Linked DNA regions of Rubripirellula amarantea. The protein of the gene in region 2 interacts with the protein of the main gene of each other region in a pairwise test. Links are inferred from orthologs where the notes say so. Each region holds a gene or a part of one and is shown on either strand. Other genes may lie near its edges.

The links.
Region 1: the proteins of Pla22_RS11995 (region 2) and ileS interact in binary tests that used the Escherichia coli proteins (3 or more experiments, as listed by UniProt). The link is inferred for Rubripirellula amarantea from one-to-one orthologs.

What each region holds. Positions count from the first base shown.
Region 1 is NZ_SJPI01000002.1:195,468-210,930, forward strand. The notes cover bases 5,115-9,084. They hold ileS (isoleucine--tRNA ligase), read right to left. Parts: upstream 8,777-9,084; coding sequence 5,315-8,776; downstream 5,115-5,314. Other genes in these bases: purN (phosphoribosylglycinamide formyltransferase), read right to left, coding at 5,115-5,315; Pla22_RS14265 (hypothetical protein), read left to right, coding at 8,970-9,084. In the rest of the region: Pla22_RS14240 (efflux RND transporter permease subunit), read right to left, coding at 1-1,975; Pla22_RS14245 (HlyD family efflux transporter periplasmic adaptor subunit), read right to left, coding at 1,975-3,936; Pla22_RS14250 (CerR family C-terminal domain-containing protein), read right to left, coding at 3,955-4,623; more of purN, read right to left, coding at 4,734-5,114; more of Pla22_RS14265, read left to right, coding at 9,085-9,203; Pla22_RS14270 (serine/threonine protein kinase), read right to left, coding at 9,259-10,398; Pla22_RS14275 (rhomboid family intramembrane serine protease), read right to left, coding at 10,475-11,239; Pla22_RS14280 (glycosyltransferase family 2 protein), read left to right, coding at 12,906-13,661; Pla22_RS14285 (hypothetical protein), read left to right, coding at 13,877-14,416; Pla22_RS14290 (response regulator), read left to right, coding at 14,413-14,892; sdhB (succinate dehydrogenase iron-sulfur subunit), read right to left, coding at 15,047-15,463. UniProt on the Escherichia coli protein: Catalyzes the attachment of isoleucine to tRNA(Ile). As IleRS can inadvertently accommodate and process structurally similar amino acids such as valine, to avoid such errors it has two additional distinct tRNA(Ile)-dependent editing activities.
Region 2 is NZ_SJPI01000001.1:3,262,657-3,276,929, reverse strand. What follows is about bases 7,535-10,314. They hold Pla22_RS11995 (D-ribose ABC transporter substrate-binding protein), read right to left. Parts: upstream 9,536-10,314; coding sequence 8,534-9,535; downstream 7,535-8,533. Other genes in these bases: Pla22_RS11985 (zinc-dependent alcohol dehydrogenase), read right to left, coding at 10,176-10,314; rbsD (D-ribose pyranase), read right to left, coding at 9,591-9,998; Pla22_RS12000 (DUF2291 domain-containing protein), read right to left, coding at 7,881-8,537; Pla22_RS12005 (sugar ABC transporter ATP-binding protein), read right to left, coding at 7,535-7,884. Also shown: Pla22_RS12030 (alpha-N-arabinofuranosidase), read left to right, coding at 155-1,831; Pla22_RS12025 (DUF1593 domain-containing protein), read left to right, coding at 1,928-2,932; Pla22_RS12020 (DUF1593 domain-containing protein), read right to left, coding at 2,964-4,310; rbsK (ribokinase), read right to left, coding at 4,435-5,382; Pla22_RS12010 (ABC transporter permease), read right to left, coding at 5,384-6,355; more of Pla22_RS12005, read right to left, coding at 6,349-7,534; more of Pla22_RS11985, read right to left, coding at 10,315-11,381; Pla22_RS11980 (helix-turn-helix domain-containing protein), read left to right, coding at 11,679-12,629; Pla22_RS11975 (DUF1593 domain-containing protein), read right to left, coding at 12,769-14,256. UniProt on the Escherichia coli protein: Part of the ABC transporter complex RbsABC involved in ribose import. Binds ribose. Also serves as the primary chemoreceptor for chemotaxis.

The DNA.
Region 1 (15,463 bases), on a different replicon or contig from region 2:
TTCCGCCACCGCCAGCAGCGTTCTGCGTGTTCGTGATCGTCCCAAGGTCGCGATAGGTTAAACGGACGGGGCCATCGCCTTGCAGTCCTTCGAACTGATACGTTTCCTCGGGTGAAATACCCGTCTCTTCTGAACGTTTTTTGGCAACCTGCTTGCTGATCTTGCGAATCGCTTCTTCGATTCGGCGCGTAGCACGATCGGTTTCGATAGCCGGAGTTCCGTCTGGAAACGAAATGGTGGCTTGCAGGTTGTTGTTGTCCGTCTTCGGAAACAAGATCGACGGAACAACTCCACCACGTATCAACCCGAACGTGAAGATGAACATCGCAATCGCCATTGCGATCGGAATTGGTGGATGTTTCAGTGAGAACTTCAAGGCCGGCGTATAAACACGATTAACGATCCAGTCCAACCCCAAACTGGCGCGATCAGAAGCCCAATGAAGTGCGATTGCAAACGGACGCACCGGATAGGTCAGCACCGAGATCATACGAAAGAACCCGGTGTGCTTATGAGCTAAGTGCGTGGGCAGCACAAAAATGCTTTCCCAGAGCGAGATCACCAGCATCGCGATAACCGCGAACGGAATCACCGCCATGAATTTGCCCATCACCCCCGACACAAAGAACATGGGGGAAAAGGCGATCACGGTGGTTGTCACCGAAGCCGCGACACTGCCCATCACTTCGACCGTTCCGTCGATCGCAGCTTGCCGCAGGGACTTGCCCATTTGTATGTGCGAATAAATGTTCTCGCCAATCACGATTGCATCGTCGACGACAATGCCGAGGGCCACCAAGAACGAAAACAAGCTGAGCATGTTCAGCGTCTGATTTCCCCACGCCAGGAAGACACCGGCTCCCAGAATCGAGATCGGAATTCCCAGAGCGACCCAAAACGCGAGACGCATTTCCAAGAACAACGTCAGCACCAAGAACACCAGAATCAAACCTTGCGTGCCGTTTCGAAGCAACAGATTCAAACGTCCGCGCACTTCCGTGCTTGTGTCGCCCCAAACTTCGAAACGGTATCCCGGCGGTAGCGTTGTTTCAGCGACGTACTCACGCACTTGCTTGACCATGGCGAGCAAGTCTTCGGATTTGGTGCGGTCGACATTCACCACCATGGCGGGTTCGCCGTTGATCTCACCCACCGCCGTGATGTCTTGGAATTCGTCTTTGACTTCGCCCAGATCGCCGACTGTCAAAACCACGCCACCGGATTGAGTGACCAAGGGCAACTTTTGGATTTCTTCGCCAACGCGGCCTTTGTTTTTGGCCCTCAATAGGATCTCTTGGCCTTCCGCTTTGAGTTGTCCGCCGGGCAATTCGATGTTTTGAGCTCGAATTAAGTTGGCGACTTGATCAAGGGACAAGCCATAACTGCGCAGTGTCGCCTCGGGAATTTCAACGTCGATTTGATACGGCCGCGATCCCATGATCGAAGCCGACGAAACCGACGGCAACGTCAGCAGGTCGTCCCGAACGCTCTCGGCAACTTCTCGAAGGCGTAATTCCGATGATTCAGTGCGCTCGTTCGGCCCAACGACGCCAACGCGTATGGCTGCCTCACGAAAGGTGATTTGCTGAATCTGCGGATCTTCGGCAAGGGCGGGAAAGCTAGGAATACGATTGACCTCGCGGTCGATCTCGCTCATCACTTTCTGGACGTCTTTGACATCGCTGCGCAGTTCCGCCAACACATAACCGGAACCTTCGCGAGCGATCGACGTAACTTTCTTAATGCCATCGATGCTGCGAATCGCTTCTTCGATCTTTTGGCAGATAGCTTCTTCACTGTCTTTAGGAGTCGCGCCGGGGTACGGCACCGTCACCATTACGATTTCGAGCTCGAAAGCAGGAAAGACCTCGCGACGCATGTTGTAGAGCGAAAATCCGCCCATCAACATTAGCGCCAGCATCAACACATTCATTCCGGGAGCGTTGGTGATCGCCCATGATACGGCTTGTTTCATCAGTGGTTCTCCCCGTCATCAGCAGAATCGACAGGCGGGCTCACAAGGGCTTGAGCTTGAACCAGCTTGGTAGCGACAGTGGCAATTTTAGATTGAATGGTCGTTGAATTTTCGTTGATCGAATCGGATTCTTGATCGTCCCGCGTTCGCGAATTTCCTTGCACCTGAACTGCGTTGTCTTGATTCGTCGTTGCCGCTTCGTCTTGTTTCAATTGAGCTCGCGCGGGCAGGAATTCGCCGTCCACGGTTCCGATTGGCGAAACGACAACCATCGCACCGGGCTTCAAATTGTCTCCGGTGACCTCGCAAACCCAAAGCCGATCCTCGCCACCAACTTCAGGAGCAAAGAACGTTGGCTTGTTTTCGGCGATCAGTTTTAAGTTGGCTATCGACAAGGAATCCACCGGAGTCACTCCTGATTCCACCTGGACCCGGCCTGCCACCCATTCGCTGGCGACAAAACCATCCTCCGACTCGGCGATCGTTTCCTCGGTCAGGTCCGAAGCATCGGTCGCGCCCTCATCGTTATCAGCTTCGGCAGTGGTGTCTTCGGTCGTAGTAGCTTCGGCCGTGGTGTCTTGAACGCTCGCGTCTTTCGCACCCGTATCGCTGACCGACTTGGTTGGCGGTTGCAGGACCGATTCGTCCGGAGTGAAGTGGTAGACACGATTACCAGGTTGCATTGCCTGAGCGGGAATCACTACCAACGGCGTTTTGGGATCGATGAACAATTTGACTTGAACGTACATGCCGCGAACCAACGCGGGTGCTGACGGATCGAAACGCTCTTTCCCATCTTTGCCAATCGTTTGTCGCGGCTTATCAACCACCACTCGCACGGGAACGGTGCGAGTTTCAGAGTCCAGCCCAATGCCGTTGTAGGACAGCAGTTTGCCGTTCCAACGGTAGATCACGCCATCACGTCCGGACAATTCGTATTCGATGACCGCTGGCGTTTCAGGCAACTCGTAACCGCGAGCCGCCTCGTCAACCGATGTGCCCTTTTGGTCAAGGATCCAATAGAGCTGGTCCATTCGCAAACTCGACGCTACTTCCACTTTGGATGTGTCGTCGATCACCACCAAGGTCGTTCCGCGGGCAACAAATGTATTCAAGTCGGCTTCTTCGGCCGCGATCACACCTTCAATCGGAGCTCGGATTTGCGTTCGCTCAAGATTCACCTCTGCGCCGCGTAGTTGAATCTGAGCCAGTCGCTCCGATGCTTCCAGTCGCGTACGTCGCTGTTTGAGCAAGTCGAGTTGATTTTCTTGGCTGATCAACGTTTGGGTTGCCGTCAGCACTGACTTTTCGGCTTGTTCCAAGTCAGCGGCCGTGCCAAATCCAGGTGGCAACGATTGTTGACGTTTGAACTCTCGTTGCTGTAGGCGGATGTCGTCTTTGGCAACTTCAATAAGACGCTGCGCGTTGGCCATTTCCTGGTCGAGTTCTTTCAACGACTGATAGGCTTGTTCTTTTTGACGCGTGAGTTCTTCGACTTGCAGTTCGTAATCGGTGGCGTCAATTTTCATCAGCAATTCGCCCTCTTGGACGTACTGACCCGTTTCACACTTCTCCGATTTAAACACGACTCGACCCGCGACTTCGGCCGCCACGCGAGCTTCGCGGTAAGGTATGACCGTTCCATCGACGTCCAAGTTGAGCTTAGCGCCGGTTTCTTCTAGCGACATCAAACGCTCGACTCGCACCGGCGCAAGCGCTTTCATTCGGCCCGTCCGCGTGACATCAAGTGGCGGACGTTTTTCCGGTTCAACGGTTCCCAACGCCCACACCGCCGCCGCGGCCACGCCCAGCAATAGCAAAGGAACGACGACGTTGACGAATAGAGTCGAGCCTCTTGAGCCGCGTTTGAATCGATTGCTATCGGTTTTGATATCGATCGTGGGCAGCTTGTCCGATTCATCGACTTCGCGGACGCTCGAAGCGGGAGGAGGATTAGACATAGATTTCAAAAGAAAAGTTTATAGTTGAGGTGGGGCGACTACGCCGTGACTTTTAGTGTGAGCCAGCGCCGAAAGTGTCACCGCTGATATATGCTCGACCAAGGTTTCGATGCTGAAGTGCTTCTTCCGTTCAGTCGCTGGGATCAAAATCTCAATCACTTTGGCGCCGAACTTGTGATAGACGCACTGGCCCACCACGCTCAGCGCTAATTGGTCGATCACATGTTCGTCGACGGCCTCGGTGGTGAGGTCATGCAACGAACGTTTGAGCCTTTGAAAAAGTGGCTGAAAAAATTCACGGATCAATTCGTCAAAGACCGGGGTTGGATTTTGCATCTCTCGCATCATCAACTGCGACTCCCAACCCGTTGGGTCATCAGCGAGAATGCGTGACAACAGGGTGCGCACGATGGCTCGAAGAACTTCGGTGGGATCAGACAATTCTGATTGAGGTGTCGGAAATCGACGTTCGCGGGAATCTCGGATTCCCCGGATCACTTCGCGATAGAGCCCCATCTTGTCACCAAAGTAGTATCCCACCGAGGCAATGTTGACGCCGTCGGCCGCCGCGCAGATTTCTCGTACGGTCGCTCGGTCGTAACCAGATGACGCAAAGACGGGCCCCGCGGCTTCTAGCAAGCGAGTACGGGTATCAAAATCGGACTCCGTGACCGCTGTGTCGCTCACGGGAGGGGTAGGCTGGGAAGCCGGGCTGGTCATGCATTGCCCTTTGAAAACGGTTTAAACAGTTGTTTAAAACAATCGTTTGAATTGGCCGATTTGTCAAGTCAGCCGTTTTACGCAAGTTTGCGTATCGCTTCGGGAAGAGCTTCGCACTCCAGTTCAAAAACGCGTGCGGCGAGCGTGTCCGCGGTATCCGTTTGCTCGACACGACAGCTCTTTTGCAACACGATCGGGCCGTTGTCGTATTCGTTGTCGACATAATGAACGGTACAACCACTGACCTGGACCCCGCGGTCGATTACGGCTTGGTGGACACGATGGCCGTACATTCCTTCGCCACCGAACGCCGGTAATAGCGAAGGGTGGATGTTGATGACTTTCCGCTCAAATGCCTTCGGGATCAGAACGTGTTTTAGGAAGCCTGCCATCACGACCAATTCGGCGCCTGATCCGGCGCAAGGATCGAACATCGCGTGTGAGTACTCATACGGATCGCGATGCTCGGACTTGCGAACAACCAGCGTTGGGATCTTTGCTTCTCGGGCAACGTTCAGGCCTTTGACGGTACCGCTACTGCTGATGACCAGTTTGATGTCGATGGGCAAATCGTGCTTATCGCGATGGTGAATCAGGTTCGCCAGTGTTCGACCGCTGCCGCTTAAGAACACTGCGATGGGCAGATGTGCTTTCGACATCAGTTCACCACTCGCTTGACGTACACATGACCGTATTCCGCTTCAATGGCGTCTACCGATTCGATGACTGCAAGTGAAACGGAGTTCGCCAGCGTTTCGTTAGCGATCATTTCATTGTGTTCGTTGACCGCTGCGGACACTTCGTCGTCGCTGGTCGAGACACCAATCTCAATACGGTCAAGGTATTCGCATTCGATTGCCTTGCGTTGATTTTGAACGGTGCGAATGATGTCTTTGGCGATGCCTTCGCGGCGAAGTTCATCGGTGACTTCGGTATTGAGCACGACGACGCACTTCAAACCTTGCGCGGCTGCCCAACCTTCGCGAGCTTGCAAACGTACTTCGATGTCCTGATCGTCCAGAACAATCGGCCCATCTGGCAACTCGATCGTGACGCTGCCGTCTTTTTGCATCGATTGCAAGAGAGCGTTCCCATCGGCGTCGGCCAATGCCTTCTTCACCGCTGGAATGTTCTTGCCAACCTTGGGGCCAAGTCGTTTGAAGTTCGGCACCACCAAGTACTTCACGTATTCATCGCCCTCGGTGGTGTACTCGACAGCTTTGACATTCAGTTCTTCGCGTACCAACGCATCGTGTTGCCTGAGCCAATCCACATGAGTGTCATCGGTAAGCACCACTTCCACGCGAGACAACGGCAAGCGAACCTTCAATTTTGCTTCCGCCCGCGCCGCCCGGCCAAGCGAAGCAATTTCGCGAAGCACATTCATCGACGCCGAAAGTGTCGGGTCGATTCGCGTAGGATCCGATACCGGATAATCGCAAAGGTGAACGCTCTTAAGCACCTTGTCGCCGAACGGTTCCGACAGGCTTTTCCATAGGGTTTCGGACAAGAACGGAACAAACGGCGCGATCAATTTGGAAACTTCGATCAACGTTTCGTAGAGTGTCCAGTAAGCGTCGAGCTTGTCTTGGGAATCCGTTTCCTTAGCCCAGAAGCGATCGCGCGATCGCCGTACGTACCAATTGCTAAGTCCGTCGACCAAACTCGTGATCGCTTTACAAGCGTTGTAGTTATCCAACGCATCCATACGTTCGGTAACAACGGCAACGGTGGAGCTTAGTTCGGAAAGGATCCAACGATCAATCTCGCTACGCTCGGACGCGTCGCGATATTGAGGCGACGATGCGAGTGATTCAGGCGATAAATTTTCATCCGCCCCGGTTGCCGTGGTCGGGTCAAAGCCATCGATCTCGGCGTAGATCGTCAAGAAGCTGTAAACGTTCCAAAGTCGCAACAAGAACTCGGGGATCGAATCTTTAATGGACTGTTCGGCATAGATGATCGAGCTCCATGGCGGCTGGTTGGCAAAGAAGTACCAACGCAGAGCATCAGCACCATAGCGATCAAAGATTTCGTCTGGGCTGCGATAGTTGCGAAGGCTCTTTGACATCTTGCCAACAAGTCGTTTGAACTTCTTGCCGGGATGCTTCGCCTGTTCCTCTTCGGACAACACCATCGTGCCGTCTTCTGCTTCGTACCATTGAGACAACATCAGGCCGAGCACGATGCAATTACGAAATGGGTGCGGGTAGTCGGCGACAACCCCAAGCTCTTTCTTGCTGGTTCCCTTCTTGCCGAACAACATCGTGCTGATCGCAAGTTGGCTGTAGAACCAACCGCGGGTTTGATCCAAGGCTTCGCTGATGAAGTCGGCTGGGAATTGGTCCTCGAACCGATCGGCATTTTGATGCGGGTAACCCCACTGAGCGAACGGCATCGCGCCGCTGTCGTACCAGCAATCGATGACTTCGGTAACGCGGTTCATTCGTGCGCCCGGAGCGAACGGCGAATCATAGGTGACTTCGTCGATGTATGGTTTGTGAACACGCAGGTCGTCAACCAGTTCGGGATTAGCGGCTTTCGCCTTCGCCCAAACTTCGGTTCCTTGGATGCCGGGTTTGGCGAGCAGTTCGTCATAACAAGAAATGGCTTCCTGCTTGCCCGTTTCGCTGCAGGTCCAAATGGGAAGCGGCGTGCCCCAGAAACGTTCGCGAGACAAAGCCCAATCAACGTTTGATTCCAGGAAGTTACCGAAGCGGCCATCTTTGATGTGATCGGGCTGCCAGCCAATCTTGGCGTTGTTGGCAAGCATTTCGTCCTTGAACTCAGTTGTCCGAATGAACCAACTGCGACGAGGATACTGGATGAGCGGGTCTTGATCGGCTCGCCAACAAAACGGGTATTCGTGCAGGTATTGTTCGAGCAACAACAGTCGACCGGATTCTTTGAGCTCACGCGAGATCGGCTTGTCGGCGTCTTTCACCCAGACGCCCTTCATGGACGCGAACTCATCGGTGAACTTTCCATCGGGACCGACTGCGCAAAGTAGTTCGGGAGCATCGCCATCAACAAATCGCTTTTGCTCCTCGATCAGCACGTCGTAGTCGACCTCACCAAACGCAGGAGCCTGGTGAACGATGCCGCTACCCGATTCCGTAGTGACAAAGTCAGCCGCAACGATCCGCCAGTACTTGGATGCTTCGCCACCCTCGACCAGCTTGCCGCTTGGGTCGCCAGTGGCTTTGACGTAGTTATCAAACGGTGGCGTGTAGCGTTGTCCGATTAGGGACTCGCCGCTGATCGTTTCGACAACTTCCAGTTCACGTTTGAGCTTCGCTGAAATGGTTTCCACCAGGGCCGACGCCATCACCAGCTCTTGGTCGGTTTCGGGATCTTTGCAGACGGCATAGTCGATCTTGCTCGGATGCACGGCCGCGTACATGTTGCTCGGCAACGTCCAAGGGGTGGTGGTCCAAACCACAAGTGAGCGACCGGGGTGGTCAACTAAAGGAAACAGCACATACACACTTGGGTCGGCGACTTCTCGATAGCCTTGGCCGACTTCACCAGCGGATAACGCCGTCCCACCTTGAGCCCACCACCACACGATCTTGTGACCCTGGTACAGCAACCCTTGATCGAACAGTGTCTTTAGGGACCACCAAACGGATTCGACGTAGCTTTGGTGGTAGGTGACGTAGGCATCGTCCAAATCCACCCAAAAGCCCAGTCGGCGAGTCAGCGTTTGCCACTGCTGCATGTATCGCCAAACACTTGCCTGGCATTTTTGAATGAAGGGTTCGATGCCGTAAGCTTCGATTTCTTCTTTGCTGTGAATCCCGAGCTCCTTACCGACTTCGACTTCGACGGGTAATCCGTGCGTGTCCCATCCGGCCTTGCGCTCGCATCGGTAGCCCTTCATCGTTTTGTAACGAGGAAACACGTCCTTGATGCTGCGGGTCAGGCAATGGCCGGGGTGCGGCATGCCGTTGGCCGTCGGCGGGCCTTCGTAAAACACGAACGAGGGCCCATCGGCGCGCCGTTGCAGCGACGCTTGGTAGATTTCATTCTCGTCCCAGAATTTTAGGATTTCCTCTTCGAGTTTAGGAAAACTGGGGCTACCGGAAGGGGCACGAAGGGGGCTGGCCGATGCGGGCATGGTGGTCGTGGCGCTAGCGTGGCAAATAGGAAGGCGAGGACGGTCAATCACGAACGCGTGATTGTAGAGCGCAGCGGCCAATCGCCGTAGGCCGGCTAATCTGAGAAGCCACGCCGGGGCCGTTGGTTCGCGCGGAGCCAAAACGGTTCACGCTGAACCAAAAGTAGCTCGTATCGCCCGAAACGAACAATCCGTGCCAAACTCGTTCGTGCGAGATTTCGCGGTACCCATGACACTCGCGGTAGCCATGACGTTCGCCGTGCCTATGAAGTTCACCGTGCCCATGAAGTTCACCGTGCCCATGACGTTCACCGTGCCCATGACGTTCACCGTGCCCGGCCCTCGCAACCAGCGAGCTCAACCCAGGGGGCGTCGAAGCAAGCCAGCCCGCCCAGTGGTCACAACCGCCAGGGCCGCGGGCGCTTAGATGCTGGCTACTAGATGTTGGCTACGAAACTGTCGCGGCCAAGAGCTTTTCAAACTCAGACATCGAAATCGTCGAGTTCGGTTTCCATCAACCGCAGTTCTTCGAGCCACAATCGGATGTCGTTGTCGTACTCGGTCGCCATGTCGCCGAGAACCAGTTGGCGGTGGAACTCAGCCGCGCCGCCTTCAACATGCTCGGCCGCTTCACCATCAGGGAATCGGCGATTGGGATCGGGTGAAATCATTTGGTGGATGAACTTCATCAACAGCTCGTTGACCAGGACCTCTTCGGGCAGCAGTTCCGTGAGTCGACTGGGGAGTTCGCGTTTTGCGATCAACAGATCACGAAGCTTTGCATTGGAAACAAACGGATTCATCCCACTCAGCATCTCGACCAACACGTAACCAGCACTAGCGATGTCACTTCGCGGTGTCGCCAACCGGTTTTCTAGCACTTCAGGCGCCGCATACATCGGTGTGCATTCGCGTTCCCGGGGAGGGTTCGCAACTTCGATCGCAGACCCCATGTCAATCAGCTTGGTGTGGCCGCTGCGTTTGAGCATGATGTTGGCGGGCTTGATGTCGCCATGAACGATGCCCTCGCGGTGCAACGAAGCGAGTGCCGCTAGGACTTCTCGGACAATGGCAACCGCAACGCCCGCTTTGAAACGCGACTGAGTTGTTCCCGCGGTCAAAATCACTTCGTTGATGTATTCCCAGCGAGCCGCATCGACTCGGCCATCAAGCATCGATAGGCAATGAGGCGACATCAACTTGCGAAGGTCATAGCCATCGACCCATTCCATCATCATGATGCGAATTCGATTTCGCTCGATGAAGTTTTGAACGTCAAGCAGGTTGTCGTGTTGAATCAACGCGACCTTCGCAGCAATGCTTGCGACGCGTTTCATCGCTTCGTTGTAGGCCGCCGCTCCCGCGTAGCGTTCCGGCGAGAAGACTTTCATCGCCACGGGAACGGTGAAGCCGTCGGTACCGCGGTACTCCGTCAAGTAAACCTCGCCCTGACCACCTCGGCCAAGCAAGCGAAGCATATGGTGATGGCCAGTCCAACTCACCTTATGGTCTTTGGTGAGCATTTCGTAGCTCGCCAAAAGCTTAGGGTCCGCCGAAGCATTCTTGGACGACCCGCCATAGGATATCGTCGGATTCGGTTCGTAGCGTGTGGTGGATTGCATCAAGGTACGTGTCTCTTCCTGAAACCCAGAGCGAGTAATTTTCCGTGGCAAATAATCTAGTCTAATTTAAGACGCGTCAAAACCGTCGCGTACCAACATCCTCATTTCCCAAATGAGCTCGGCCAATCAGCAAGGCCGCACCCGCACCGGCGACAAATCCGCCGATATGGGCCCACCATGCTACTCCGCCAGCCTGTCCAGAGGCGGAAGCCGAGATGCCATTGTACGTTTGCAGCACGAACCAAATGCCTAGAAAGACCGGTGCGGGCAAAACAAATACCTGAATCAAGATTGGAATCGGCAGGATGGCTTTGACTTTGGCATGCGGGTAAAGCCAAGCATAGGCACCCATCACCCCCGCGATTGCTCCGCTGGCACCGATGGTCGGGACGACGCTATTCATGTTGGTGTAGAAATGCGTCAAGCCGGCCGCGATGCCGGTGGCTAAGTACACGACCGCGTAACCGATGTGTCCCAGCCGATCTTCGACGTTGTCGCCAAAGATATATAAGAACCACATGTTGCCTAGAAAGTGCATCCACCCGCCGTGCAAGAACATACAGGTCAACACGGTTAACCAAGGTGCCACGGCCGAAGGTGCAATCGTCTTAGTGGCGATCTGCCGTTCAAGGCCTCGGTTGGTCTGCACGATGACTTCTTGCTGAATGACCGTGGGCGCGTCTTCGTTAGACAACCGCACCGGCACCATCCCGTATTGTTCGGCAATCGATCCGGTGGGATCCGACAGTTGAAACAGGAACGCGACCGAGCAAATTGCGATCACGGCATAATTGACAAACGGAGTGCGGCGACTCGGGATGCTGTCTTGAAGCGGAATCATAGAGGACGTGCGCGCGAAGTATTGAGTGAGAGCGAATCGGAATCACTTAATGAGTGAAACTCTCGCGACGCATCGTACACGGCTTTGGGGCAACCGTGTGACGTCGTGCAAGTCACAAGCTCTGAAAAGGAAGCTTTCAAAACGATGTCCAATCCGGCGAACCGAAACCCCGCGAAGAGCCGGCGAACCGCAATCAAAGGAAGAGCCGGCGAACTGCAATCAAGGGAAGTGCGGGCAAACCGCGATCAGGCGAAGAGGGTGCGGCGATTGGCGAATGAGTCAGCCAGCGATCAAACTGTGGGCGCATAAAAAAAGTCGGGTCAGCGTCCTGCGTTCCCGACAATTCGTTATTGCCAAGCGACTGGCTCAATCTCTCTCCTGATATTGAGTCAATCGCCCGACGTACCGGCTGCTAAGCAATCGGCACGATGAAGCAAAAAACAGGCGGCGAGTCCATTCGCTCAGGTCCTAAGACCTGTTGCTCGATCCTCGAGCGCACCGATGTAAAAATAAGTCATCGCAATCTTTGCGAGTCTCCGCGAACCATCGAATCATTCGAGTGGTCCTTGGTTTGATGAGGACATCGCAATGTCCGTCGCAAATTGGAAGTCGCGTTCCAATTTGATTGTGAATCGTTAAGAGCTTGAAATCTGGTTCAATAGATCGATGACTTAACATCAGCGATCATGACAACTGATCAGAGAACAAGGTGGCCAACCGATGGTGATGAAGAGTCGTTGACGAGCCGTTCATCGTTTGAGTTGGCAAAGTGAGTCACCGAAGCGTTCGGTAAGACACCGCGAGCAGGCTGAGTGAATCAGCTTGACGTCATAGCGGCGGAGAGTCTGACGGATGGTTGATGGGGTTGATCTGAGGGTTTCCGATTCGAACATGAAACGCAGTTGAATTCGGATAACTCATAGCAAACTTCTCCGTCGAAAAAAAATGCAACTCGCTGCCGTTGGTGAACAGCAACCATTGCTTCAATGAGGCTGCAAGAATTTGGCGTTGCCGCCTGCGAATGTCAACAACAATCTTGGTGAAGAAAGTAAATTCAATTTCAGCAATTCATCGAAAGCTAACGAATCGCGATGTGATAGATCAGAAAAAAATGTTTGCGTTGTTTGGGCATCGACATTCACGCCATTGCTGCGGCACATTCACGTGAAAACGTCAACCCCGAGAACGAATGAATTTTGCTTTCTTTGCGTTAAGAAATACAAGGCTTCGTCTCGCAACAATGCACGGTGCTATCAACTTAATTCGCGTACGCGGACTTTCACTTGTCGATCGCTCATCGTCGACCGCTCATCGACGTTAAGCCATCAACGTTCAATCATCGCTATTTGCTCAACGCCTTCCACTCAATGCCCTTCACTCATCACATGTGCAGCGGTGCGACCAGCGTTCGTGGTTCCAGCGTTGATCATCGCTTGCTGCGTCGATCGCTAGCTTAGTCTTCATCAAGGGGGCTGATATGAGTCGTGCCAGTGAGTAATGCCGTTACGGGCCGACTCTGACGCAGCGATGCTGCTTTGGTAGAATGCCGCTGTGCTGTTCTTTTCGCAGTTCGTCCTCATCGCGGTTCGCCACTCTCTGGCAAAGGGTTTCTATCATCAACACTCACGATCCCAGACGCTTATGGAGCGATTCGTACGTCGATGAAATGAACGCGTTGCTGGGTGCCGATGCTTGTCGTCAATTAGCAATCTACAAGCTTCCTGAGGGCTTCTGCCTGAGCGTGATCGTGCCCGTTTATAACGAGTGCAAAACAATCGCCAGCGTTGTTGAGGTCCTGCGACAAACGGGACTGCCCATGCAAATCATCTTAGTCGATGATGGCAGTAGTGATGGAACCGGTGATGCTGTAGATCAGTTTGATAACGAGCCGGATGTTGTGGTCCGCCACCACGCCGTTAATCAAGGCAAGGGCGCAGCGATTCAAACGGGAGTCCGAGTGGCGACGGGCGACGTGATCGTTATTCAGGACGCAGACCGCGAGTACGATCCTTCGGACTTTCGATTCCTCTTGCAGCCTATCCTTAGCGGAGAAGCCGATGTGGCTTACGGGACTCGTTACGGGCATTGCGACCGATCGTTGTCGCCCTGGTGGCACCAAGCGGTCAACAACTTCATCACGTTGCTTTCGAGTTTGGCGATTGGGATCCGTTTGAGTGATGTCGAGACGTGCTACAAGATGACGCGACGCGCGCATTTTATGGCGATCTTGGACGACCTTAAGGAGTCTCGGTTTGGTATCGAAATCGAATTGACAGCACGATGGGTACGGGCCGGTTTGGAGTTTACCGAGCGACCCATTCGCTACCATCATCGTTGGTACGACGAGGGGAAAAAAATCGGCTGGCGCGATGGCGTCAGTGCGCTGCGTTGTATCGCAAAGTACGGACTGCTGAAGCGGTAATTTACGAAGATAAAATCGTCGCCAGCACGCAATTGGTTCTCATTTGTTCATCGGTGACGCTAGCCGCAGTGTTTCTACTTTGCTGCAAAATTCTTGACTTTGCACTCAAGAGAGCGTTATGCTGGCAGTGTTAGGCGGAGCCCTTCTTTTCTCTTGCGAGCTAATCATGGTTTGCGATTCAACATGGATGGAAACCACATGGAGGAGCTTCCGTTATGTCTGCCCTTGCTAGTCCAACGACGACTGTAAACGCGGTCTCGTCTTCGCCTTCCCTGCTCTCGGTGAACCCGGCGTTCTTACAAGAGATCAAGGATAGTAACCCGGCGTACTGGAATGCGTTTCGACGCTTACCGGTGGTCTGCGATTGCCACGGAGAACCGCTCCAGGTTTGCCGAAGCCTATCACGTACGCTCGACGACCTGCGCGATGCGGCGGCCTTGCAATTCTCGCTTGAAGAATCCTACGGCTACATTACGCTGGCTGAACCGAGCGAGCATCAAATCAAGGGTGTCCGACTAGGTGAACTAGCCGAGAGGGCCCAACGCGAACATCGCCTGCTTTACCTGCAGTTGACCGAATTGGCAGAACAAGCCGAGGAACTGCAGTACCGCGGTGTCGAACAGAACGGCCTGCGTGAATTGATTCAATCCGCTGCAATGTTCGAATCGCAATTGGCGGCTCATGAACGAAGTGAAAATGTTCTGATCGAACAAACGTCCTTGGCTTTAAAACTTGCAACCAGGTATCCCCGATGAAACATGATCACTCTCTGATTGGTGAGCACGCCATCAAGCCAATGGAAATTCTATTGGTCGAGGATGGCTGGACGGACGCACGCGTGACGATCTATGCCGTTCGTCGCAGCCAAGTGCACCATCGTCTGACGCTCGTGCGTAGCGTTTCAGAAGCGATCTCTTTCCTACGTCAGGAAGGCATCTTTGCGAGAGCACCGCGTCCCGACCTGCTGCTGCTCGACATGATGTTACCCGACGGCACCGGTCTGGACGTCTTGCAGTTTCTAAGCGAGGCTCAAGAGGCTGACTTTGATTTGCCTCGCATCACAACGGTCGTGCTTACCGCGTCGAACGATGCCAACCTACGTGTGCAGTGCCAAGATCTGTGCGTATCGGACTTCATGAACAAGCCAGTTCGTGAAGCTGACTTCATGCGAGTGATACGAGATCACAAGCGATTGATGGTGCACACGACGCCCGTTCTTGCTGGCGCTTAGGCCAATCGCGATCGTGCCAGTTATACCTGGCACTGATCTTCGGACTGTTCCATTTCAGGCGACGTCGTCTGGACATCGCCTTGCCTATCAACGTCAAGATTCGCCAACTGGGCGTCACTGACTGGGCGTCACCGCGAACCTGTACCGATGCGACCTACTTCTCGAACCATTTCTTGATCGCTTGGACCGTCGTGGCTCGGCCTGCTCTTGCGATCGAAGTCGTCAACGGGATTTCCTTCGGGCAAACCGCAACGCAATTCTGAGCGTTGCCGCAGGCTGCAATTCCGCCGGGACCCATCAGGGCTTCTAAGCGTTCACCGGCAAGCGACTTGCCGGTTGGGTGATTGTTGAACAACATCGCTTGCGAAATTGCGTGCGGGCCAACGAAGTCTTTGTCGAACTCGGCTAGCTTGCGAGCTTCAAATTCCTCGTCCGTTTCGTCGCTCTTCTTGGTCAGTTCCACTTTGGTGTACTGAGGGCACGCGTCGAGACAGCAACCGCAGCTCATGCACTGACTCAACGGGTAGTTTTGCTCTTGAGTGTCCCGCAGGATTCGCTCGCCCGACCCCAT
Region 2 (14,273 bases):
CATTCCCCGCCACGGCGGACTGGCAAGCACCACGGATAACAGGCGGAAAGTGTTGATGTCGTCAGATGACTTGATCAAAGGCTGATGCAACCATCGCTTGCCACCTGCCCACGAAATTCGACCGCGACATGTGGCCACTGAATGTGACCTCGACATGTGGCCGCGACGTCTAAACGTGCTCGCCATTCCTGAACCCTATTCCCAATGCGAACCGATGCGAACCCTGCGTTATCTATTACTGGGCTGTCTGTCTTTTCTCACTGCGACTCCCGCCCTATGCCAGATTAAGATCACGGTGGATCCTTCACAAACCGACCACACCATTGCACCAGAGATTTACGGACAGTTCGCCGAACATTTAGGGGGATGCATTTACGGCGGTTTGTGGGTGGGTCCTGAATCGAATTTACCTAACGTTCGCGGCTATCGAAAAGACGTACTTGAAGCTCTGAAACAGCTAAAAGTCCCTGTACTACGCTGGCCTGGCGGTTGCTTCGCTGACGACTACCACTGGCGAGATGGAATCGGCCAGCGAGATCAACGACCACGCACCTTGAATATCTACTGGGGTGGCGAAGAGACGAACGCGTTTGGCACCCACGAGTTCCTGGATCTTTGCGAACTCCTTGACTGCGAAGCCTACGTGGCTGGCAACGTGGGATCAGGTACCGTCGAAGAAATGCGAGAATGGGTCGAGTACATGACAAGCGATTCGCAAAGCGAACTCGCGCAGTTGCGTCGCAAGAATGGTCGAGAGAAGCCTTGGCGAGTCAAATACTTCGGTGTGGGAAACGAAAATTGGGGATGCGGTGGGAACATGACCGCCGAGTACTATTCGGATTTGTATCGCCGCTACGCCACCTACGTTCGCGACTTCAGCGGCAACCGCATCACTAAAGTCGCCAACGGACCTAGTGGCCGTGATTTGCCGTTCATGAAGACACTCGTGGGCAACGCTCACGAGCACGCGGACGCGTTCAGCATGCACTATTACGTGCTCCCCAATTCCGATTGGAACGTCAAAGGATCCGCATTGAATTTTCCTGAATCGGAATGGTTCTCTGTCATGCAGCAGACCTATCAAGTGAAGGAATTGATCGAGGATTACATCGCTATCCTCGACGAATCGGATCCTGACAAGCGTCTTGATCTGTACGTTGATGAATGGGGCACATGGTATGACCCGGGGACTGACACGCCGTCTGCCTTGTACCAACAAAACTCGATACGCGACGCCGTTTCCGCTGCACTGTTCCTTCATATCTTCCACGAACATGCGGATCGCATCACGATGGGCAACATCGCGCAAGTCGTCAATGTGTTGCAGGCAATGATCCTGACACGCGACGACGAGATCTTACTGACCCCGACGTATCACGTCTTTGAGATGTACAAAGTTCATCAGGGCTCCAGCCATATTCCATTGACTTTCGAAAGCCCTATCTACACGTGCGATAGCGCCGAAGCGCCACCGCTTAATCCCCCTTCAAGCTTTAAAGCAGACGCACAACCAGGCAAGCCTTGGATCAACTCGATCGACGCGGTATCCGCCTCGGCATCGCTTGCGACCGATGGGACGATTACCGTATCGCTGGTGAACACGTCACCGACCGATGCGTACCCTGTTGAAATCACTTACGCCGGAAACAGCCTCGACCATGTGAATGGGCGAGTACTACGCTCCGATCGACTAGATGGCCACAATACGTTCGACACTCCGGATGCCGTTCAACCTCGATCCATTTCGAATTTAAAAACTGTCGGCAACACGGTACAGTTCTTGCTTCCTCCGGCCAGTGTTTCGACGGTGTCCGCAACTCATTCGAAGTAACAACGTTGCGCCCGCCGAAAAGATCGTCTTGGAACAGAGAAAGCTAGCTCCCAAACTGAGCCTTTGGCGTCCCGCCTTGTCCCTTTGAAATCAAACATGCTTTTTACCCTTGCTCGCATATTGTCCTGCTTTGTGCTTTTCATTGGATTCGTTTACCAACCAACCGCGAGCGCCGACCAAGGCAACGTGGCAACGGGTGAGGGAGCGTTGGCGGGCGATCACCCGCGAGTGATTGTTTCGACGGACATTGGCGGATCGGACCCAGACGACTTCCAATCGCTAGTCCACCTGTTGCTTTACGCGGACGTGCTCGACCTCGAAGGGATCATTTCGTCACCGCCTCATGAGGGCCGCGTGAAGCATATCGCTGAGGTCATTGATGCCTACGAAGCTGACTTTCCTCGCCTGCAACGAAACTCGGGTAACCAATACCCCACACCTCAAGCACTGCGTGACATCGCCGTCCAAGGTGCCATCGAAGCTGCGCCTGCGAAAGGCTGGAGTCAACCAACCAACGGTTCACGGTTGATCGTCCAGCGAGCAAAAGCAAACGACGACCGTCCGCTTTGGATTCTTGTTTGGGGCAGCATCACCGATGTTGCTCAAGCCGTCCACGATGATCCTTCGATCAAGGACAAGCTTCGCGTGTACTCGATCGGTTCCTGGAACACTCGACACGACCAAGCCGCTCGAGACTTCCTGTTTAACAGGCACACTGACCTTTGGTGGATCGAAAGTAACACGACATTTCGGGGAATGTACATGGGCGGCAAACAGGACGGCGAATGGGGCAATCTCGAATTCGTCAAACGCAACGTTCGAAACCACGGGGCGCTGGGCGAACTGTTTTGGAACAAGAAACGCGACATCAAAATGGGGGACACGCCGTCACTGCTTTATCTGCTGAAGGGTCCACCGGAGGATCCGACCGGCGAACACTGGGGTGGCTCGTTCTTTGCAACCGAACACGGTCCGCATTACTGGACCGACAGCCCTAAGGCGGAGCTTCGCGAAAATAATCGTGACGGAGCGAAGACAGTCAATCGCTGGCGTCATGACTATCTTCGCGACTGGAAAGCAAGAATGAATGCGTTGAAGTAGAACCGGTTTCGGCCAGCTTACGCAGCTAGCTTTACTTCGCAGCCTCAACTTGGATGATCACACGACGATACGCGTACAAACGAGGTTCCCCGTCGTCGTGGACTTCCAAAATGATGTGTAAGGTCTTACCCGCCGCGGCGGACGGGATAGCCACGCTTGCAGACAAGTCCGAATCGCCCTGAATTTTCACTTCGCCGTCGTAGGAACTGGGCTCTTCGTAGAACGACCATGCATATGTCAATGCATCGTTATCAGGGTCGCTCGATCCATCGGCGTTGAGATCCACGGTGCCTCCCGGAGTGGCCGAGATGTCCAACACGCGGCGTGTCCTGTCACCATTCAAAACGGCAATGGGATGATGATTCGCGTCCGATCGTTGGCTGGTGATGGTCCAATCCATGCGAGCAGCGAAGTCGTTGTCGTAGGCGTCGCTCCAGCGTTTAATTGCCTTGCTTCCTTCGGACGTATTGCCATACATCAAATAAGGATCGAAGTCGCCTTCATTGGTGACTGGCTTCATGCTGCGTATCCCGGCTATCTTGGTCGTACTAAACCGACCGCCCCAGCCACCCTGGTCTACCTTATCAGGATCGTTCAAACCGTTGGGGTATACGTGCATGAAGGCCGGAGTATCCCCTTCGGTCGCCCACTTGCGATCGGGATAAACCGCCCCGAGCGGACCATGGTTTTGGATGTGATTGTCGAGGTTTTCATCCGATGGCTGCCAACCATAAACCCCGGTTGCGCGGATATAGAAAAGGTCGGGAAAGTTCTTCGCAATCCAAGCTCCCGCATCGTCTTGGCCGAGAATATCAAACACGCGCATTTTCGACAGGAAAGACTCGAGTTCTGCTTGCGTTCGAGTCGCCCGCACTTTCCAAATTGCCTGTGCGACGTTGTTCGCGCCTCCCCAGCAACCAACCCAAACCGGACGCGGATCGTCCTTGTCAACCGACGCGATAATCATGTCAGAACCGGGACTATCTTTTCCTTCGCCGACGTCACTCATACCGTAGCCGGTTTGCCCCATCACGGAAATCGATCGCAGATACTCCAGCGAAGGGTAACCCTCTGCGTGGACTCTCAAATTGTCAACGCACTCACCGTAGGCATCGACGATTTTGTCGAGCATCTTCGTGTCGGCTTGCGACTTTTTCCAACACCCCGTCGCAACGATTAGCCCCTCCATTTCAAATTCGTTGGCGCTCACCAACAAGCGGACAAGGGATTGTTCGTCATCCGGGTCCGCACCAAGGTCGGTGGTGGTGATTATCCGAGGCTTGTCAGAGACCGTCGATGAATTGTCTGCTCGCACGAGCGGCACAATGCCAGCGACGATGACGAAAGCAGAGGCGATAAAAGAGAGTTGTCGGTTCATGGCGTTGGCTTGTAGGTCGATCGGGAGGGTAAAGGTGCTGCGAAGTAGGAGCGAAAATATTGGTGCATCGTCGGCACAATCGTCTAGGGACGCATGCTGACCTTAAAATGTTTCATGGCTAGTCTCATTGCATTGCCTCTTTCGTGTTCCAGTCGGCGACTTCCTCAACAGTGGGAAAGGACGTTTGAGTGCCGAGTCTAGTAACCGAGATGGCCGCCACGATTCCAGCGCGACGAGCAGCATCGGCAAGACTGAGTCCGCTAGCAAGCGAAACAGCAAGTGCCCCGGTGAACGCGTCGCCCGCGCCAGTGCTATCGACTGCCCGAACCGTCGTAGCAGGAATGAACATTGATCCCTGTTCGTCCTGAATCACCACACCGTCGCTTCCCAACGTCAAAGCGACCCGGTTGACGCCACGCTTGCGAAGCAACTCGGCGGCGAGAACGGCCTCGGCTTCCGTATTAACTGACTGGTCAACCAATAACTCGATCTCAGTTTTGTTGAGCACGCATACGTCGCAAAGGTTTAGCAATTCACCGGTAACATGTTCGGCCGGCGCAGGAGTCAGTACCGTCAAAACGTTTGCCGCACGAGCCAATCGAAACGCCTCCGTCGCAGCTTCCACCGGGGTTTCCAATTGACACAGTAAGACGTTGGAACTTTCGATGACCGTCGAGGCGGCGACGATATCTTCGGAACTAAGCTCGGCATTTGCCCCCGCGACCACCACGATGCAATTTTCCGCATGATCGTCAACCAAGATGGCTGCCGTTCCGGTCGGCTGGTTCTCGGAACGACGGATGAATGACGTATCAATTCCGTCCGCTTGATATGCCTCAATGGCTTGCGTTCCAAAACTGTCGTTGCCAACTCTAGCCACGAAGGAAACCTGTGCCCCAAGTCGCGCCGCAACGACCGCTTGATTAGCCCCTTTGCCGCCCATGCCTTGATGCAACGATCGGCCGGTGATCGTTTCACCGGGCTCCGGAAAACGCGACGTGCGAAACGTCAGATCAATGTTGGCAGAACCAACGACGCAGATTCTTCGTTGAGAGGTCGAGTGTTCAGTCATGCTACCTTTCCGGTTGACTCATTCTGTCGATCGCTACGGCGGCCAAGATTACAAATCCTTTGACAACTTGTTGCCAGAACGGAGAAACATTCAGCAAGAATAGACCGTTATTAAGAACGCCAATGATTAGGCATCCGATCACGGTCCCCATTACACTTCCGCGACCGCCCGATAGCGAAGTTCCACCAATCACCACCGCAGCAATTGAATCGAGTTCATAACCCAAACCAGCGTTGGGCTGCGCCGAATCGAGCCGCGACGTCACGATCAGTCCCGCAACTGCGGAAAGCAATCCGCCAATCGAGTAAACGGCGATCTTGATACCCGTCACCGGAAGCCCCGTCAACAATGCCGCTCGCTCGTTGCCACCGACGGCATAAAGATGTCTGCCGAATCGTGTCATCCTTGTTAGCAATACGAACGCACCCACCAACGCCGCAGTAATCCAAACGGGAACGGGAACTTTTAAGAACACGCCCGTACCAATGATGCCAAATGTTGGACCTAGTCCCGTGACCGGAAAACCTCCCGTCCACAACATCGTCAAACCGCGAGCAATACTGAACATCCCGAGCGTCGCGACGAAGGGCGGCAACTTGAACCGGGTGATTGCGACTCCGTTGAACAGACCTGCTGCGGCACCGGCAAGCAAGCCAGCAACGATCGAACCGAAAACGGTGAACTGCAATTGCACACCTAAAAAGTCAAGTCGGAGCCCGTTTTTGAGTAAGCCCGCCGCCACCGCGCCGGAAAGAGCAAGCACTGCTCCTACCGACAGGTCAATTCCGCCAGCTAAAATGATCAGCGTCATTCCGATCGAAAGACAGAGGTTCACCGATATCTGGCGAAGAATGTTCAGTCCATTTTCCGTGGTCAAAAAACTTTCAGACAATAGACTCATTCCGACTAGCATCACGGCTAGCGCGATGAGCGACTGGAACTTCGCAATGTGGCCACGATCAACCTTTAGCATGGAATGGCTGCTCCTCGCGGCAAGGCAGCACTCAAGATCTGTTCATCCGTCGCATGCTTTCGGTCAAGTTCGGCTGTTTCCCTACCTTCGCACAATACAACGATGCGATCGGAAACCGCCATCACTTCGGGTAACTCAGACGATACGATCACCACGGCGAGTCCTTCGGCGGTTAGTTCATTGATCAAGGTGTAGATTTCAGACTTTGCCTGAACGTCGATACCGCGTGTGGGCTCATCGAGCATCAGGACTGTCGGTCCGGTCGCAAGCCACTTCGCGAGGATCACTTTCTGCTGGTTTCCACCGCTCAGGTTTACGATGCACTCACGTAGTGAAGGCGACTTCACACGGAACCGTTTGACATAGCGTTGCACATGTTCGTGTTCCGCTCGGCGATTGAGCAGTCCATACCGCTCGGCCTGGGCAAGACTAGCCAGGCTAGCGTTTTCCGCGACGGTCATCGACAAAACCAGTCCGTCTCGTTTGCGATCCTCAGGAACGAGCGCGATGCCGCTGCGTATGGCGTCCCGCGGCGATCGGATTTCAACGTGGCGATCGTTGACATAAACATCACCGGTCGCCACGCCATCGTGTAAACCAAAAATGCATTCAAGCAGTTCGGTGCGGCCAGCCCCCATCAATCCAAATATCCCTAGCACTTCGCCTTTACGGACACGAAAGCTAACGTCGCGCACCAGAAAATCCGCCGGACGTGTGGGATGGGGCAGCGAAACACTTTCGACTCGCAACACATCGTCACCCAACGCATGCGAAGTCCTAACCGAGGCTTTCAATTCTCGACCAGCCATCATGTGGACCATTTGTTCTTGGCTGATCGCCCCCAGTTCCGCGGTACCCATCATGCAACCGTCACGCATCACCGCGACGTCGTCGGCGATTCGCGAAAGCTCTTCCAGTCGATGAGTGATATAAACGACGGCTACGTTTTGTCGCTTCAGATCGTTGATGCAACGAAATAGCACTTCCGTTTCATGCTCGGTGATAGCCGACGTGGGTTCGTCCATGATCAGAATGCGAACATCGCCGGCCATCGCGCGAGCAATCTCGACTAACTGTTGTTGGCCCACTCGCAATCGTCCCACAACGGTTGTTGGCAGGACATCGAGTTCCAATAGCTTCAGCCATTCTGCAGCACGACGGTTCATCGTTTGGTAATCGATCAACGCATCAAACAATCGCGGTTCGCGTCCCAGGAAGATGTTCTCGGCAACGGTCAGGTCAGGAACAAGGCTGAGTTCCTGGTGAATCATGGCGATGCCGAGATCGAGCGCGTGACGTGGACTCGTTAATGCAACCGGACTACCACCTAGAATCAATTCGCCACTATCGGGAGTCTGAACACCGGCAAGAATGTTCATCAACGTTGATTTACCAGCACCGTTCTCTCCAAGCAGCGCTGTCAATCGTCCAGCACGCAAGGTTAGATCAACGGCGTCGAGTGCTTTGACACCGGGGAACGACTTCGAAATCTGTCGGGCCTGAAGAACGATCTCACTTACTTCCGTCATGGCGTCTCCCCGATGATCGGAACAACTCGCAACGGATTCAGGTCGGTGTCCTCGTCTGAAATCTGGGCACAACCAACGAAGCGGATCATCGCACCAGGTTGTGATTGCTCACGCAACTCGGGCAACACGTCCGCTTCGATTCGGCGATTGATTTCTGACGATACCGCATTGAAGTCTTGCGAATTGGTGAAATCGTTCACATCTAACAACGCCGTCCCATCACGAACCGCATTCCCGAACACAGGTCCTGTTTCTAGCGACACTTGAACTTCCGCAGCATTGTCATCAAGTGCTATCCCGATGGAATTTGAGCTATGGTCGATGACACGTCCGGTGCCGCTGACAAAGTAGTAATAGGTAGAACTTAGCCCCACGCTTCGACCGAACTCTCTGCGTGCAGCCTGCCGATCTTTGCGGATCGCTTCCATCAGTTCGGATACGTCGACAGCGCGATCGGCGCCCGGAATCAATTGCTTTGACCAGAACGTTTCCACGAACGCCACCGGTTCAAAACTAGCCTGCTTTTTGTCAGCCAAGTCCTTGTCGGCTTGTTCCAACGATACGACATGAAAGAGCGGCCAATAGCACAGCACGACGACCGATCCAGCCACGATTGCACTAACGAACCACCATTTTCGCTTGACCAAGTTCACTCCGAATCCCTTTGGCCGTGGTCGCCAAACTTGTCGACATTGCCTTGATGGACAAGCTCGACCGAAACAGGCACCTTCTGCGGCAACTCGTGATCACCTTTAAGATACTTATCCGCGTACTCTGCAGCAGCCTTGGCCATCAGCTTGGGAAACTGCATTCCCGTCGCAACGATCTTGCCCTCTTTGATCATGTTGACCACGTCGTCCGCGCCGTCAAAACCATAGATCTTGACCTGTTGGTCTTTCCCGGAAGCCAACAACGCCTGATAGGCGCCCATCGCCATGGCGTCATTGCCGCAGAAGACCGCGTCGATATCCGGATTGGCTTGCAAGATCGTTTCCATAACTTCGAGTGCCTTCGCACGGTCAAAATCGGCGCTTTGCTGAGCCACCATTTTTAGTCCGGGGTATCGATCGACGACACTGTGGAATCCATCGGACCGACTTCGCGTGTTGTTATCACCCACCAGCCCCAACAGCTCAACGTACGTTCCCTCTTCACCCACCGTCTTCACGAAATGGCGACCGATCTCAACGCAACCGGAAAAGTTGTCCGACAAAATTTGCGAGACCGCAGCATCGGTGGTGTTGATTTCGCGATCCATGCAAAACACAGGTACGCCCCCTTCTTTGGCTCGACGTACATTTGCAATCGATCCATCGGCATCAGTTGGATTGAACAAAACCGCGGAATATCCCGACGCGATCACGTTGTCGAAGTGAGCGGTTTCCTTGGAAGGGTCATTCTGCGAATCAAAGATGACGGTGTCGTATCCCAACGCCTCAGCATTTTCCTTGGCTGATTCCGCCAGGACCACAAACCAAGGGTTGTTCAAAGTTGAAACGATAACCGCAACCTTCTTAACTGCCGTCGTATCCTGATCCGTTGATTTGCTTGTGCTGGCCTGCTTGCTGCACCCCGTGATGCCACACCCCGTCAAAACAATCGCCAGTGTGCAAACCAGTTTTATGGCTAGCCGTCGGTTGATTCGATTCATAACCTCGATTGGATTCATCACAATAATCACTAGATAAGGTGGCCGCGAAAGTGCGTTAAAACACAACGCCTGATTTCAGTATGACATTCGCGTAAGGAGTACACTCGCCAGTACGCACGATCGCCTCGCTGTCGCTGGTCAATTTCTTGAATGCCTCGTGCGAGACTTCCGTCAACTTGGGGTTCATCGAATGTGTTTCGAAAATTTGGATCATTTGGTCGTAGATTGATTGATTATGGTCGTGAATCTCTTTGGCGATCACAATCTCCTCGACCATCATTTCCGACAGTATTGCGTCGAGCGTGCGAAGGAACGTTGGGTAACCATTCTCAATCGCGAGATCAATTCGTTTCACTCCCGAAGGAATGGGCAATCCAGCATCGCACAATGTGATCGATGCCGTGTGCCCAATCCGGCTAATCTCGTAGCTCAGTTCGCTATTAAGTAATCGATTGCGTTTCATCGTGCACGCAACGCCAACGATCGTTCCTGAATGACGAAAATCATGGAGTCAACCTTGTTGAGTGAAACGCATTGAACACGAGCCATCGTAATCCGCACCGCGACATCGCATGAGTCTTGGCTATTGAATGCAGCGGCAACGAAGTATGTTGCCAAGCATTAACGGAAACGGACCGTACTATTTCTTGTGAGGCAAGACTTCGATCTTACAGCATTCATCGAAGTTGGTGACGGTTCCAAACTGGTCGACCAATTCGTCCAAGCTAAATCGGTGAGTGATCAAGGATGCGAAGTCGTAGCGATTGGATTGCTGATGAAGAATATTAAGCACGGGACGCCAATCGGTTCCGCAGTGAAACACTGAGTGAATGTGAAGATTCTTAGAACTGATGTGCCGCATCACATCGAGTGCCACGGGCTTCCCTAGGTCAACCCAGTTGCCAACTTCGATCACCGTACCGCCCTTACGAACCATACGCAAAGCCTCGATAAATGCCTCGGGTTCGCCAGCGGATTCGATCACCAAGTCCGGACCGACTCCTTCAGTCATCTCCTGAACTTGAGCGATGCGATCGTCCATCGAAACCTGAGCTGCATTGATCGTCACGTCGGCGTAAAGCCCCTTCGCCTTCGCCAGCCTCAAGTCCGATAGGTCAGTCGCGATACGCAATCCCGCACCATGAATGCTCGCCATGATCCCGTGCAAAATTCCAAGTGGACCATTGCCGAGAACGGCGACTGACATTCCAGGTCCAAATCCTTCATTCACTGGTGCAAACGGCCCGGCCGCCCGACCGAGAGCATGAAACGCGACGGCCATCTCTTCCACAAACACGGCGACGTCAGTCGACATGACCTCGGGAACCTTAAACAAGTGCGTCCCGGGTCGAATGTACATGTATTCCGCAAAACCACCGCGAAGGTAGGGCTTCGTATCGCAGTTCGGGTGCAACCCGTAGGCTTGCAACTGGTTCAAGCAGGTCGTGTTGTTGTAGTGTTTGCGACAGTAGTAACAGTGACCGCAATTCACTTCGACAGCGAGAGCGACTCGATCGCCAACCTTCAGCGTTTGCTTGTCGTAGTCCATCGTGGTTGCGGCGTTATCGCCAATTTCGACGATCGTTCCTATCACCTCGTGTCCACCGACGTAAGGAAAGATCGACTTACCACGTAACTGCGTTGCTTCGCCTTTGTAAATGTGACGGTCAGTTCCGCAGATGCCCGCCATGTCCACCTTTAAAATTGCCGAATCGTGGTCCATCGTCGGATACGGATACGTTCGCATCTCCGTTTGGCCGGGCGACGTCATCGCAACCGCGCGCACTGTTTCCGGCTTGGTTGCCGATACCTGCTGGGTGTTTTGCGAGTCCAATACTTGTGACATGACCATCCTCTAGTGCTGATAGTGCTGGTGAAAACCGAACGATTGAGAAGTGCCGGACCCGTGACTTCTGGCCCTTAACTTTGGCTTGTGATTAGGACGACTGGACGACGCTGGCATCGAGCGAACCCGTCATATCCGGCCCCGCTTCGCATGCGAACCACAGAATCCACACCCTAATACGCCGATTATGGCAACTGGAATCAGCCTTATCTCCCTCGAAAACGTCTTAAACTGACACTATTCCGAGGTAGCTCGGAATATCGAACGTCCGGTGATTTTCGTGCCTGGACGCAATCTGTGGCCGATAAGGCTCCGCCAGACCTTGATTTAAGCCCAAACACCATCGAAAACGAGGCTAACCTGTACTATCCTGAGGCCATGTTGCACTTTGACACGGACCGACCAGAGTTCTCGCCGTATGGCTTCACATGCGAAGTTTGGGAACCCAAACGGATGCAGCGGCCCGATCGCCACGATGAGATTGAGATTAACTTTCTTGCGGAGGGATCGCTGACCTATTTAATCGGTGGCAGTCGAGTCACGGTCGAACCTCGTACGGTAACACTTTTTTGGGCCGCCGTACCGCATCAGATCGTCGAGTTCCGTGATGTCACGCACTACTACGTGATCACCGTTCCGTTCGGACGATTTTTGCAGTGGGGGCTTCCCGAGAAACTGCAAACGCAACTAATCATCGGAAACGTCATCGCGGCCGATACCGACGAAACCGTTTCGCATGTCGACGAGACCCTGTTTCAGCAGTGGCATCGCGATTTGCGTAGTGGTACCGACGAATTGAAAGAGATCGTACTGCTTGAGCTGAAAGCTCGTTTGCTACGCTTGGCTCGCGCTCACCATCCTCGGCGTGCCATCTCGGTATTGGACGATGAACAGAAACTGAATCGTGCGTCGCCCAACCTTGAAAAGGCCGAATTGATGGCCTGCTATATCGCACGTCACTATCGATCACGATTGCCGATCAAGGAAATTGCGGAATCCGTCAACCTGCATCCTGACTACGCCGCAAATCTGTTTCGAAGAACTTTCGGAACAACGCTCAATACGTTGATCACTCGACATCGCATCGCCGAGGCGCAGCGATTGTTGATCACCAGCGATGAACAGATTGTGAACGTTGCCTTCGATTCCGGATTCGATTCCCTAAGCCGGTTCAACCGAGCTTTCAAAGAATTGACGGGCACCACACCAAGAAGTTTCCGCAAAGAGTGTCGAGCAAGCAACCGTTGATGGCTCGGGTTTCTTGCTTGGTGCCCGGATTGCTTGGTGCCTAGATTGAATGTTCCGCGAACCATCCGTTCATCGACGAATGGTTTGGCAACTCATCGTCTGTTGCTTGGACGATTGTCGCCAACACGGTTGGGTTTGATCATTCTTGCGAACAATTCAACACAAGTCGTCGGTAACGGGTTAGCGAAGGTTGCCCATCGTCTCGCAAGGTCAAGATCGCGTGAATCTCCTTGCCCGCTGCATCCGCAGGAATCGAAAGTTGGGCGGTTGCAGTCTCACTTTGGTTGATCGAAACGACTCCTTCGTAGGTTCCCGCCCTCTCGTAGACCCACCATTGATAATGGAGTTGATCACCATCGGGATCACTCGAACCGCTCGCATCAAGGGTTACTACTTCACCAGGGAGGACCGTCTGATACTTCACCTGGGTGCTAGAATTGTCATTCAAAACGGGTAGCGGCGGATGGTTTGCGTTTTGAAAATCATTGACGCACCAATCCATCCGTGCCGCAAAGTCATTCTGGAAATCCGTGCGCCAGCGAAAGATCGAACACCACGCGTTGTCGTATTCCTTGCCGTTGTAGGCCCAACGATCTGCCGCGTCCGCGTGCATCCAATAATCGAGGTATGGCGTTTCGTTGACAAAGCAACCGTGCGAACAATCCGCACCAGCGTATTCCTGTGCCACGATGTTGACGTTCTTCTGTTTCTCTCGCGAGAACATTCCGCCCCAACCACCCTGCCACGGTTTTTCGGGATCATTCAAGCCGATCGGCAACAGATGAAAGTAGGTGGGCGTATCGCCTTCCCATATGTGAAGTGCGTCGGGATACACCGTTCCTAAGGGCCCGTGGTTTTCTTGAATGTTTTCCTTCACCCATTGCCGCGTCGAGACGGATTCGTCGCCTCCTCGCGTATGTTCCCAAGAATCAGAGTTAAATCGCTGAGACATTCCCTTAAACATCGCGACGTTTCTTACGATCAACAGATCGGGGAACGTTTTCGCCATCCACGCACCGGCGTCGTCCTGCGCGGCCAAGTCGTAGATGCGAATCTTTTTTAGAAAGCGTGCTAACTCTTCGGGTGTACGCTCATGCTGGACGGTCCAAATCGCTTGAGCGATTGTGTTGGCTCCGCCCCAAGCTAATAGCCACACCGGTCGATCGTCGTCTTTGTCGACGGCTTGGACGATCAATCGAGACCCCTGCGATGGGCGAAAGCCTACCGAACTCATTCCATACCCACGGTTGCCTGTCACCGTAATTCGATGCAGATCTTCGGCCTTCGGGTAGCTCGCATCATGCAAAAGCAAATTTTTATGCACTTTGCCATAAGCATCGATGCACTCGTGAATCACGTGCGTCGCCGGATCCGACAGCTTCCAAATGCCGGTCGATCCGATCAGTCCCTCAATTTGCAAATCGTTCGAATACAACAACAGCCGAACTAATGATTCTTGATCATCCGGCTCGTTGGTGATGTCCGTCGTGACGATGACCCGGGGTGCGGATGGTTCCACCGCCGCCGACAACATGGCGTCGCCGATCAGCAAGGCACACCCGACACCGCAGACGATCCATGCGCGCCCGATTCGATTCAACATCCACCGCATCTTCGTTGTGTTCATTCCAAAGGTTCTCGAGC